4 regions of the Paenibacillus sp. FSL W8-0187 genome follow, and region 3 is predicted to be linked to each of the others. Evidence: riboswitches for the same ligand, from Rfam matches in the RefSeq annotation. Region 3 holds a riboswitch; each other region holds the start of a gene.
What was found. A riboswitch is a leader RNA that binds a small molecule or an ion and turns the genes downstream of it on or off. The one in region 3 is predicted to bind cyclic di-AMP.

Region 1 (3,141 bases), 1.2 Mb from region 3:
ACGCACTGAATGTTTACACGAGGGGCAAGCTGGTGCTGCAAGGCATCGAACGACAGGTCGGTCCGCGGATGATGGAGAAGATTCTTCATACGTACGCCCAGAAATACCGCTTCAAGCACCCGACCACGTCCGACTTCCAGAAAGTTGTAGAGCAAGTAAGCAAAACGTCCTGGCAGCCGTATTTTGACCAATATGTATATGGAAGCCAGATGGCGGACGTTGCCATCGACGTGATCAAAACCAAAAATAAAGGCACGGCGGAACATCCTCGGTATGAATCTACGGTCAAGATAACGAGCAGGGACGGGGATATAACCGATGTGCCAATCGTGTTCGCCTTTGAGGACGGCAAAACGGTGGAGCGAACCTGGAGCGGCAAGGACCGAAAAGTTACTTACACCCTGGAGTACAGCACTCCGCTCGCCTGGGCCATGGTTGATCCGAAATATTCCATCGTCCTAGAGAATAAACACATCAATAACTATATGAAGGCAGGAATGGATCCGAAGGTGGTTACACGCTGGAATCTCAGTATTACCAAGCTTGTGGAGACGCTGTTCGGCAGCCTGTCATGGTGAGGGGGGAGCACATGAAAAGTTACGCAGGCCAAGGGTGGATCAGTGTTAAAGACCAGCTATACGTCTCGATTCTGCTCTTCTTATACCGTTTGCTGTGGGGATACTGCCTGTACCGACTCGTAAAATCGGCAGTCGTTCCCCTTCTTATGCGATATCCGGATTCTGCCCCTAACGAGCTCAGCCGTCTTTTATTCTTCTACGAGGGCGAGATGAGCCTATCCCTGAGCAGCACGGTCCACACCTACGCATGGCTTCTGGCCGGTTTGCTCTTGATCAGGATAATCTTCACCCCGCTCATTCGGGCCGGCATCTTCTACAACCTTCACCAGGAAGCTAAGGGCGAGCGCGGTTTATTCTTCTTCATTGGCATGCGGAAACTGTGGAAACCCGTAACGCTATTCTATCTGATAGAGCTCATTCTCACCTTTGCGCCCGGTTACTGGATTCTGCCCAAAATCCTTCCGATTCTGCTGAATGGGATTCAAGAGCCTGTTCTGCTGCTTCATGCACTGCCCTATGCAGCTGGGTGGTTCTTGTACGCCTATCTGATCCGCCTGTTATTGCTCTATATGCAATTCGGGCGCACTGGGGGGTTCGGTATGATCAGCTCTATTCTGGCACTCTTCCGCCGCTTGGGCACGGCAGTGCTGTTGTCCATCACCATCGGCGGATCAGCCTGTATCATTCTGCTGCTCCTGAGCTCGGCTTCGCTCTTCTGGGCCGGGTTGATCGGCTTAATTATTCAGCAGGCCTCTTATTTCCTGAATGGATTATTCCAAATTTGGGTAATTTCCACCCAATATCATTTGTGGAGAGATTCCTCCTCACAGCATTCTTAATCGTTACAATTCGTTACCCTGATATGGTGAATCATGCTCGCGAATAAGCTGTAATCCGAAGTGACACGTTTTTATCTCGAGCTTGATTTTACAAAGAATAAGCATTCATTTATCCTCTATATTACAAATTTCTGAGCGCCAAATTACAAAAAAACCTGTTTCCCCAAGATGGGGACAGGTTTTTTTGTTTAAAAATGATCTTTCCTCGTTTGCCAAATTGTTAATACTCTGCTAAAATAACGAATATGTTAGTAACAACTTTGTCATCTTTACTGTAACTTTTTTGTTGGAACGATGTAAATTCGTTAACTATGTTGGAACGTCAGACGTCAATGAATGGGTTCATCAACATTTTAAGGAGCCGAATTCCCATAACGATATGGGAAGCGGGGGATCCGTTTTGGGTGAATTGATCTCGCAAGAGAGGGATCATAGGGGACCTTTCAACCGAACCCTTAAGCTAACCTCGCAGGCAATGGAAGGAGCTTTTTGTTTTGAAAAAGAAGTTAACGGCTGTTTCTCTCGGCCTCGCACTCGCACTCACATTAGGGACCGGAAGCGCTTTCGCCGATTCCAAATTAAATACAGCAATCAAACCAGCCATTGGTGTCTCTTATAAAACGGGTGGAACCACAACGAATGGTTTTGACTGCTCCGGATTCACCAGCTATGTTTACAAGAAGCTTGGCCTTAGCCTGCCGCGAACGTCTGCAGCTCAATACAAAGTAGGAACGGCAGTATCCAAGAGCAACCTGAAAGCTGGCGATCTCGTGTTCTTCAACACATCCGGTAGAGGTATCTCTCATGTGGGTATTTATGTTGGAAGCGGCAAATTTGCTCATTCCTCATCTTCGCGTGGTGTCATGATCAGTCCGCTAAGCCAGAGCTATTACGCCAACCGATATGTAGGCGCTAAGAGAATTATGAGTCAGAATACGTACAAATCTGTAGCTGTGAACTACAATTAATGTTGGAACTTTATTGATTTACTCTTATAAGAAGCCCTGGGTTTATGAGATTGTGCCGATCTCATCCAGCGGCTTTTTTCTTTTGTTGATTGTGTGTATACCTTTATAACGTTTAAGACAACGAAAAAGTTTCCACTTTTCAAAAAAAAATGAATGAAGATATTGAAATGACTTCGTTTGGTTATTCCATCCCCAATATCCTCTTATTCTTTATATACCCTTCTCTCTCTTCATTAAACACCGTTTTGGGAAAATATTGATTTTATCTGACGCTTCGACAGCTAATACGATTGAAAAATAGCAAAATTCATCAAGAAATAATTGCCAATCCCGCTTACTGTCTGATAGAATGGACGCAGTAACAACTTTGTCATTAATGTAAGTGCTTTAATACATAGATTGCTATGCCTCGCGGCAGCGAAAAGGAGCTTTCCATGCTGAAGAAAACATTATCAACAGCAGCCCTTAGTATCACACTGCTATTCACTTTGGGCGTTGGCAGCGTGTTTGCTGATAGTGCGCTGGATCAGGAAATCGATAAGGTGCTAGGTACACGATACAGCTACGGCGGTACGACCGCGAGCGGATTTGACTGCTCCGGCTTCACCATGTATGTATATGCCAAACTCGGTTTGAAGCTCCCGCATCAATCCGGCTCTCAATTCGACATGGGGACAAGCGTGTCCCGTAAGGATCTGCGCGCTGGCGATTTGGTGTTCTTCAACACATCGGGCCAGGGCATCTCCCACGTCGGCA
Region 2 (3,141 bases), 660 kb from region 3:
CTTCATGCCCGAGCGTATACTGCCGGAGGAATTCCTCATTCACCATGCCATCTCGGAACATGATGTGCATGAGGCCGACCGCCAGTGCCGCATCCGTGCCCGGAAACAGCGGAATGAACCAATCCGACCATTGCCCGGTCTGGTTCTTATGAACATCAATCACAATGACCTTGGCACCGGCCTTGCGTGCTTTCTCTGCCAGCACTACTTGGTGCATATTGGTGCTGACGATATTACCGCCCCAGACAATGATGACATCGGCATGAACGGTTTCCTCCGGGACGGTGCCTCCATTAAACCCCATCACGGATTTCCAGCCCGCAGTGCCTGCGGAATTACAGATCGACTGCTTCAGGCGGCTGGCGCCCAGCCTGTTGAAGAATCTCCGATCCATACCGTCCACGCTCAATATCCCCATATTGCCGTAAAAGCTGTATGGTAGAATGCTCTCGGAGCCATATTCCTTGATCAGCTTCTTGTAGCGCCCGGTAATCTCCTGAATCGCTTCATCCCAGCTGATCCGCTCGAAAGCCCCCTCACCCTTGGGCCCTACCCTCCGCAGCGGATAAAGCACGCGCTCGGGATGATACACCCGATGTGCCATATTGCGGACTTTATTACAGATGGCTCCCTGCGTCATCGGATGATCCGGATTGCCGGTAACCTTCACGATTTTTCCATTCTCTTTATGCAGCAGCAAACCGCAAGTATCGGGACAATCCAACGGACATACCGCCGGAAACACACCATTCTCCTGATGAATCATCGCTTGAGTCATTTCGTCCATTCCCCCTTGTACACGCTGAATCATATCCCCTTATCTTAAAAGAAAATCAGGGCTCCAGTAAAGTCTTACATTTTTTTCTGAGCGGGTGTTTCACTCTACTTCCTTCCGGGTATATTCCTATCAAGAGCAACGAAGAGGAACCCAGACCCTTTCTCTTCCTTGCCAAATCATGGACCACTCCCAAAAAATTCGCCATGCCCATGTCTCCTCCCCCGAGACCGGCATGGCGAATTTGTTTGTATCCGGCGTCTATCGCATCACATCTGAGCTACTTGCCCTTACGCATCATAGAAAATCATGCTTTCTATAGCAAACATGCAAAAAACAAAGCCTGTCAAAGCCACATATTTATGTAAGCGCTTATCTGTCATTTTTTATAAATAATTCTGCTTTATTCTTCGTTGGAGGGTGTTTTACAAAAGATTTGAGCAGGCGTAATATACTATTCAGCTTCGAAATCATTCTTCATATTCACATGACATTCGCTTAATTTCCAATTGGGAAAGCGGGGGAACCACACGTATGGATGGATACCAATAGGATCTGTCAACCATACTATGGGGTGAATCCTGATGCAGCGCGTACTTACGCCGCGACTATTATCAGGTAGGGCGACTCTCACCGCCCGAATCCGACAGCTAACCTCGTCAGCGTTGATGGAGAGGGTTGTGAACTTGTGATCAAACACAGGGTTCTAACCTGTGTTTTTTGTTTGGCAAAAAATCAATATTGGAATGGAGATAGCCCATATGTCCAGCACATGAGGCACACCGATTGAACTCACTTCAAGCAGTTCCCATCATGTACCTATTCTTAATCGGCGGTGAAAAACATGTTATCTTCTATCAAACGATTCCTCATCGGAAGACCCCTTAAATCAACGGAATTGGGCGAGCAAAAGCTGAACAAAACCAAAGCGCTGGCCATCCTTTCATCCGACGCCTTGTCGTCCGTGGCCTATGGACCTGAACAAATTCTGATCGTCTTGATGACCGTTGGCGCGGCTGCCTATTGGTATTCCATACCGATTGCCGTCGGGGTCCTGGTCTTATTGCTGGCACTTATCCTATCATATAGACAAATTATTTTCTCATATCCGCATGGCGGCGGAGCCTACATGGTTTCCAAACGGAATTTAGGCATGTATCCAGGATTGGTCGCTGGCGGCTCCCTGCTGGTCGACTACATCCTGACGGTTGCGGTCAGCGTATCGGCGGGGACGGACGCGATCACGTCTGCTTTTCCGGAACTGCATGCCTACAATCTGCCCATCTCCATCGTGTTCGTTCTATGTTTGACCGTACTCAATTTAAGAGGGGTTACGGAGTCGGCCACCATATTGGCTTATCCGGTTTACTTGTTTGTACTGGCGCTTTTTATCCTGATTGGCGTCGGAATATTCAACATAGCTACAGGCCATGCGTCACCAGAGCTTCACACGCCGATCGGCACGCCTGTCGCCGGTCTCAGCTTGTTCCTGCTCCTGCGGGCATTTGCCTCGGGCAGCTCTGCCCTGACCGGCGTTGAAGCCATTTCTAACGCCATCCCGAACTTCAAGGATCCCGCTCCGAATAATGCGGCCAAAACCTTGGTCGCGATGGGATCCTTGCTGGCAATGTTATTTTCGGGCATCGTATTCCTGGCCTATTACTATGGGGTTAGCCCCAGCGAGCAAGTCACTGTCGTTTCCCAGATTGCCGAGCATACCTTTGGACGAAACGTTTTTTATTACTTTATCCAAGGAACAACGGCTCTCATTCTGATCCTGGCCGCCAACACGGGATATTCCGCCTTCCCGCTGCTTGCCGTTAATCTGGCGAAGGATAAATTTATTCCCCGAATGTTCACCGTCCGGGGGGACCGTCTGGGATATTCAAACGGGATTATCATACTTGGGTTCTTCTCCATTCTGTTGCTGCTGACTTTCGAAGGCAAAACCGAGCATCTGATTCCTCTGTATGCCGTCGGCGTGTTTATCCCTTTTACCCTCTCCCAAACAGGGATGATGGTGAAGTGGATTCGCGAAAAGCCCGAAGGATGGATCGTCAAGCTGATCATTAATACCACCGGCGCATGCATTAGCTTTATCGTGACGATGATCTTCTTTTTCACGAAATTCGCCCAAGTGTGGACCGTCTTGATTTTCCTGCCGCTGATCATTTGGATCTTCACACGAATCCACAAACATTATGAGGCCGTAGCAGACCAGCTGCGAATTACGACCTGTGAGCCGGTTAAGCCGATTGAGGGAAATGTTATTATTCTTCCTGTGGCTGGAATCACGCATGTGGTGGAGAACTCGCTGAATTATGCCAAATCACTGGGAGCAGGACAAATTATCGCGGTGTACGTGC
Region 3 (3,141 bases):
TGGCGCTACGATGATGCCGGATTGTTTATTCAGGGCCACCACGCTGACACCGTAGCGAACCCTCGTATTGAGCTCGCTAAGCGTTTTTCCGTCCATGCAGTCCGTGACCGTCATCTCCACAATCAGATAGTCCTTGGATAATTCGATATAGTCGAGCAGGTTGGGCGTGACAAGTTGGTGAGCTACCCGGATCCCCATATCCCTTTCCGGAAAGATCACCCGGTCCACGCCCAGCTTCTCCAGCGCCCGGCCGTGCAGCACTGAAATCGCCTTAGCAACGACCATGGCGACACCAAGCTCTTTTAACAAGATGGCGGATAAGATGCTCATCTGAATATCGTTCCCGATCGCCACAATCCCGCAGTCGAAGTTACGGATACCGAGCGATTTAAGCACCTCTTCGTCCGTAGCATCCGCCACCACCGTGTGCGTCAGCAGTTCGCTCATATCCTCGACAACCTCTTCACTGCGGTCGATGCCGAGCACCTCATATCCCTGTTCCATCAGTTCAAGCGCCAGGCTGGCGCCAAATCGTCCCAAACCGATGATTGCAAATTGCTTTGGTTTCATGTCTCTCCTGTACTCCTTATCCAATAATCATTTTGCCTTCCGGATGACGATATAATTCTTTACCCTTTTTTGGCCCCAGTGCATAAGCAAGCGTCAAAGGCCCCAATCGCCCTGCAAACATCGTAATACTGATCAAAATCTTCCCGAATCCCGTCAGTTCAGGCGTTAAACCCATGGAGAGACCCACCGTACCGAAGGCGGATGTCGTTTCGAATAGGATCTCCAGGAAGCTCCCTTCCTCTGTCGTTGACAGAATCATCGATACGATTAGAACGAGCAGCAGTGCCAATAATGCAATGGTCAGTGCCTTGAGCACCCGCTCCTGGGCCAGGCGATAACGGAACATGACGATGTCTTCACGCCCGCGCATCATGGCGATAACCGCCCCCACCATAATGGTGAAGGTTGTTGTTTTGATACCGCCACCGGTTGACCCTGGGGATGCTCCGATAAACATCAGAATCACGATAAAAAATTGCGTGGCCTGTCGAAGCCCCGTAATATCTATAGTATTCGCGCCAGCTGTACGCGGCGTTACGGACTGGAATAACGCACCGAAGAATTTTCCGCCCCAATTCAGAGAGCCGAGCGTCCTCGGATTGGTGAATTCAAATATAAGAATGACGATAAATCCAACCAGCAGCAAGGTAGCCGTCATGGTGAGCACCACTTTGGAGTGCAAGGAAAGTCTCCGCTGTTTTCGGAAATCAATCAGATCGGATAATACGATAAAACCAATCCCACCTGAGACAATCAAAAACATCACGACTATGTTGACTACAGGATCGTAGACATACCCGGTCAAACTCCGAAAATCACCAAACAAATCAAAACCGGCGTTGTTAAACATCGTGACTGCATGAAAAACGCCATAATAAATCGCCTGGCCGATCGGCATATCAAACGCCCAGCGGATCGATAGAATGATGGCACCACAGGCCTCGATGATGAGGGAGTACAACAACACTCTGCGAATCAGCCTTACGATTCCTTCCATCGAGGACTGATTCATCGCTTCTTGCAGAATGAGGCGATCCTTGAGCGAGATGCGTCTTTTCAGAGCCAAGGCAAATAAAGTAGCCATCGTCATGAATCCGAGCCCGCCGATCTGAATCAGCAGCATAATCACGACTTCTCCGAAGGAACTGAATGTCGTTCCTGTATCCACCACAACCAGACCCGTTACACATGTTGCCGATGTCGAAGTGAACAAGGCATCGATAAATTCAAGCGGTTCACCTGTACTTGTGGAAATCGGCAGCATTAACAGCGCCGTCCCGATGAAGATAATAGCCGCAAAACCAAGCACGAGAATCTGCGGCGGAGACAACCTGAGCCAGTTAAATTTAGAGTTCAATCGGTCACCTTCTTAAAAAAAATCAAGAAAAAAGACACTGGAAAACGCAGTGCCCTTTACGGTCTGGTTCCTGTGCTGCAGCCTACGAGGTTAGCTGACGGATTCGGGCATTTCCACAGGTCGCCCTATTCATTATTCTAGGAATAATGAAATTCACCCCAATTACATGGTTCCCCCATTTTCAGTACGAAATTCGGCTGGAATATTCGGTTCCTTGAAGCATGATGTGATTATAACGCAATCTGGTACGTAACCCAATGCCGTTTTTCACCCAAAAAATCTTTAAAAGAGCGCGAATTGGGCATATTCAAGAATACAAGCATAGGGTTCTCTAACGTTTTCGAAACCTTTCATTCATTTTCATCGATTTGTTTCATTATTCCGGATATTGGGATAAGCTGCTTATGACTTTCATAACTATGTTATATTGACTCTATGCGTACTTAATCAGGCATATCGAATACCAGTGGGAGTATCAACTTTCCTAGAGGAGGAATTTCATGAATCGTGCAAGAGAGCCCTTGAAGCTGAAGCCCAATCTCAAACAGCTCATCGCGCCTGCCGCAGTCGGCCTGATTCTGTTCCTATTATTTCAGGTGTTTCCGTCGACGAATCCGGATTCTACCGAGATGGCATCTCCGAATATCATATCCAAGGAGCAGGCTCGGCAAGCGGCTTCAAGCTTTGCTCAGGAGCATTTGCAGTTTACGGCTGCAAAAACGGATGACACATTGGTTACATATCAATCCAAATCGGAACTTTACGGATATCTGGCGAAGGAAAAGAAACTTTCGGAATACAACAAAACCTATGAAGCCAAATATCCCTATGACGTATACCGCGTTCGCTTCAGCGAACCGGGAGGGGATGCCCTCAATGTGGACGTGCACATGCAAAATTCAGGCATCGTCGGCTTCTCGTACGATTACGCCCGCTCCAGCTATGACCGGATTGAGCTGAACAAGGGCGATGTACAAAGGCAGATGCTGCTTGTCGTCGAGGACGGCATGTCATTAGCCGAGAAGCAAGCGCTCGCGGAGCCTTGGCTCCAGCGAGCGGGCTATGACCTGTCGCGCCTTGAGCTGGTTACGCGGGAAGGGGAACCCCGGCTTCGATATGTGGACCCGGAATCCAAGATTGGCGATTCCCGATTGGAGCACCGTTTCACCTTCGAACATGGGAAATTACGCTCCTATGAGCCATCCTTCTCAGTC
Region 4 (3,141 bases), 1.7 Mb from region 3:
CACAGCTGCGGGAAATGACAGATAAGCTGGTCATGCCATCCTATTTAGGCACGTACGAGATCGTTCCTGCAGGACTTCGGGACGATGTTGGTCTGGTTGGAGCTGCGGCCTTGTTCCAGTAGCATAGGTGTAAAATAGGTGTAAAGAGAACGTTACGGATAGGATAAAGGATGGAATAGAGGTTAGATAAAAAGCGTTCGGATCGGCGACGTAGTTTCATGTTAACCGAGCTTAAGCGAATTAGACAAAAGCCGCCCTTCAGGGGGCGGCTTTCCACTTATTCATAGAGAGCGGGAAACGGAGCGATCATTTTTTTCATTATAAGTCCGTAACATGTGACAAGTGATAGGCGTGAACCGTAAGCCGTCATCCGTTTTCACTGAAGGCGATTTTTGGTTTCCTGGTTAGGTTTGTTTGTATCCGACAAACAATAAGCGGTTGCTCACACTTTCCCGCGATGCCGGCGGAAACCGCCGGCTCCAAACCCGCACGTGGGATGACCTGCAGGCTTGGAGCCGGCGGCTGCCGCTATTCCATGTACTTGGATGCGTCAAACGTAATCATGGACGTATGATTGGCATGTTCAATCAGTGAAGAAAGCTTGGTTACTTCGCGTTCCTTCTTGCGCGCTTGCGCCTGATAAGATTCCGGATCATATAAAGCGACGTTGAACAGCGTTACGGCACCATCTCCGCTACCACGGCTGCTCTGCCGCTCCAGCTTCTTGCGGGAGCCGAGATGAGCAAGTTGTCCGATATCGCTGCGGATCTGTTGGGCCAGCTCGATCGCTTCCATGATGGTCATGTCGGAGCCGTTCCAGCTAATGGTTTGCGTTGTATTGGAGATTGCCATCAGCAAATCCAGCTTTCTGTAATCCGCAGCGGCGGCCTCGATTTCTTCCGTAATGGCATCCACACTGCGTGCAGGATATTCCGCCGTTTCCCCTTTTTCAATGATTGTGCTGCTGTTGTTCAAGCGTTCCGACATCAATTGATTCATGAGACGGTTGATTGCTGCCCGGACTGCCAAAGCTTCAGCCATCGTGATTTGACTCATAGGGCGCTCCGGTTTGATGCTATCCGCTCTGTTGTCCGTCCGTTTCCGGAATGAATAGGTAGGGTAGAAACGGACTCCCAAAGGATCGGCTATCCTCAAACCTCCGCTGGGTGGCTAAAACTCCCAAGTTCAAAAGATAAAAGATTAACAGCTTAAGAGAACAGAATAAGAGAGTAACAAGCAATTTGAGAAGGAAAGCAGAGTTACATAATTGTCATGACTGTGTGAGATGGTTAACAAATAGTCGGCCGGAATTAACCATCTTTACGACAGCTCCAAACATAAAACGATAGATTTTTAGGATATGATTGACAGCATCCTTGCTTGTATACTATATTAAGAGAAGGTTACAAAACGTTAATGAATTTTGCCGAATTTCGTTTGAAAACGGGGGAACCGTCTTGGGTGAATTACTCTTGTATAGAGAGTATAGGGAACCTTCAACCGAACCCTTAGCTAACTCCGTAGGCATCGAAGGAGAGAACATATTTTGAAGAAGTTTGTCATCACTTTGCTAGGGTCTGCAATTATTTTTTCTTCTGGTGCCGTATCAGCATTTGCTGATCAACAACCGAATTTTCAGTATCAAGTGAAGCAATTGGTAGGAACGCCATACAAATGGGGCGGAACGACCACTAGCGGGTTTGATTGCTCCGGATTTATTCTGTACATGTTTAGAAATTTCGATATGGATCTTCCACGCACTTCCCAAAGCCAGGCTCAAGCCGGTGAACATGTGGATCGCGAAGATCTGCGGGTTGGAGATTTGGTATTCTTCAATACAAGCGGCAGCGGAATTTCTCATGCAGGCGTTTACATTGGTGACGGACAATTTGCGCATGCTTCCAGCAGCAAGGGAGTCAGAATCAGCAAGCTTAGCGATTCATATTACGAGCCACGTTATGTCACGGCACGTCGTGTGTTGAGTCAAGAAAATTATGCGAGGCTGGTAGGAAGCGCAAGCTAATTGGATTACATTGCAGTTTAGGGTTCAATACATAACCAGAAAGCCTGACAAAGGGTTGTCCTTGTCAGGCTTTCTTTTTTTTAGATATCAGAAAGTATAAACTTCGAAGCTTGTGACTTCCTGATATCGCAAGAAAAACGTCTACTAACTGTGGTCTGTCATCTGTGAAAGTAGCGTCGATAGAAGTTTTTCTTACTATAAGTCTGTCAATCCCACAGGGGTTGTTCGGTTACTCCTTAACAACAGAGGCATTCACAGCTGCTTCCATCCCGTTATTATAGAGACGGAACAGGCCAAGACGCCAGAAAGCAGCGCCTTTCAGATCATAGCGTTTGGCCAAACCGAGCTTATCGTCTACGGAAGTGGCTGTTTCGCTGCTTAAGCTGATGCCGAGCAAAAGCTTCTGCTTCGGGACACCTGCTTGGAGTGCCAACTGGATCGCTTGGTCCACCAGACTGTTTGGTTCGGGAACCTGAGATTTGGTTCCGACCGGATTGTACTGATAAGCCATAACGATGAGATCATCGGCGATGGAAGCAAGCGTTTTGTAATCATAGCCTTTATAGGCGCTGTTCAATGGCGGCACCGCTAAGGACAGAGCAATGTCATGCGGCAATGCTGCCTTTAATTGCTTGACATAATCATTGAGCAGCTTCTGCTGGTTTACGACATCCAGTTTAAAACCGAGCCCTTCAAAATCAAGTACAACGCCGCCGAAGCCGTTCTCCGTTACCGCGGCTGTGATGCCTTCAATGGACTTTTGGCGCAGGCTGCTATCGCTCAGTACTTTGGTTAATTCGCCGTTTCCATCCAAGGCGTAGACCATGAGGTATGGTTTAATCTTCTGGTCCGCAGCATCTGCTACCATCGATTGCGGCGTAACGTCACCGGCCGCAGCGGGCAGGCGGTACTCGTCGCCTTGAAGCGTGAACTGACCCTCACGATCGATGCGGCTCCATCCAAAGGCGACTGAATTCATAGATGCAACAAGATCCCGTTCTTGGAAAGATTGCAATGCATAGAAGGCTCTCAAATGCATCTCGCGCTGCGGCGATACAAGGGAGACCGTGCGAGTTGCCTGATTCCAGCCCACATCGACACCGAATTGGCTGCTGAAC

Region 1: it holds a riboswitch for cyclic di-AMP, as region 3 does, so the genes downstream of both, MKY48_RS00495 (C40 family peptidase) here and MKY48_RS28495 (TrkH family potassium uptake protein) in region 3, are expected to answer to the same signal.
Region 2: it holds a riboswitch for cyclic di-AMP, as region 3 does, so the genes downstream of both, MKY48_RS31440 (APC family permease) here and MKY48_RS28495 (TrkH family potassium uptake protein) in region 3, are expected to answer to the same signal.
Region 4: it holds a riboswitch for cyclic di-AMP, as region 3 does, so the genes downstream of both, MKY48_RS20495 (C40 family peptidase) here and MKY48_RS28495 (TrkH family potassium uptake protein) in region 3, are expected to answer to the same signal.

What each region holds. Positions count from the first base shown of each region.
Region 1 is NZ_CP150206.1:101,992-105,132, reverse strand. Features, by position in the region: gene MKY48_RS00505 (M1 family metallopeptidase) at 1-578, shown strand, start outside; gene MKY48_RS00500 (hypothetical protein) at 590-1,417, shown strand; cyclic di-AMP (ydaO/yuaA leader) riboswitch at 1,767-1,907, shown strand; gene MKY48_RS00495 (C40 family peptidase) at 1,912-2,385, shown strand; gene MKY48_RS00490 (C40 family peptidase) at 2,823-3,141, shown strand, end outside.
Region 2 is NZ_CP150206.1:6,934,035-6,937,175, forward strand. Features, by position in the region: gene MKY48_RS31435 (molybdopterin oxidoreductase family protein) at 1-778, opposite strand, end outside; cyclic di-AMP (ydaO/yuaA leader) riboswitch at 1,261-1,456, shown strand; gene MKY48_RS31440 (APC family permease) at 1,620-3,141, shown strand, end outside.
Region 3 is NZ_CP150206.1:6,277,430-6,280,570, forward strand. Features, by position in the region: gene MKY48_RS28490 (TrkA family potassium uptake protein) at 1-570, opposite strand, end outside; gene MKY48_RS28495 (TrkH family potassium uptake protein) at 587-1,927, opposite strand; cyclic di-AMP (ydaO/yuaA leader) riboswitch at 1,992-2,136, opposite strand; gene MKY48_RS28500 (CPBP family intramembrane glutamic endopeptidase) at 2,428-3,141, shown strand, end outside.
Region 4 is NZ_CP150206.1:4,581,091-4,584,231, reverse strand. Features, by position in the region: gene MKY48_RS20505 (ROK family protein) at 1-122, shown strand, start outside; gene MKY48_RS20500 (hypothetical protein) at 529-1,056, opposite strand; cyclic di-AMP (ydaO/yuaA leader) riboswitch at 1,415-1,543, shown strand; gene MKY48_RS20495 (C40 family peptidase) at 1,547-2,023, shown strand; gene MKY48_RS20490 (stalk domain-containing protein) at 2,253-3,141, opposite strand, start outside.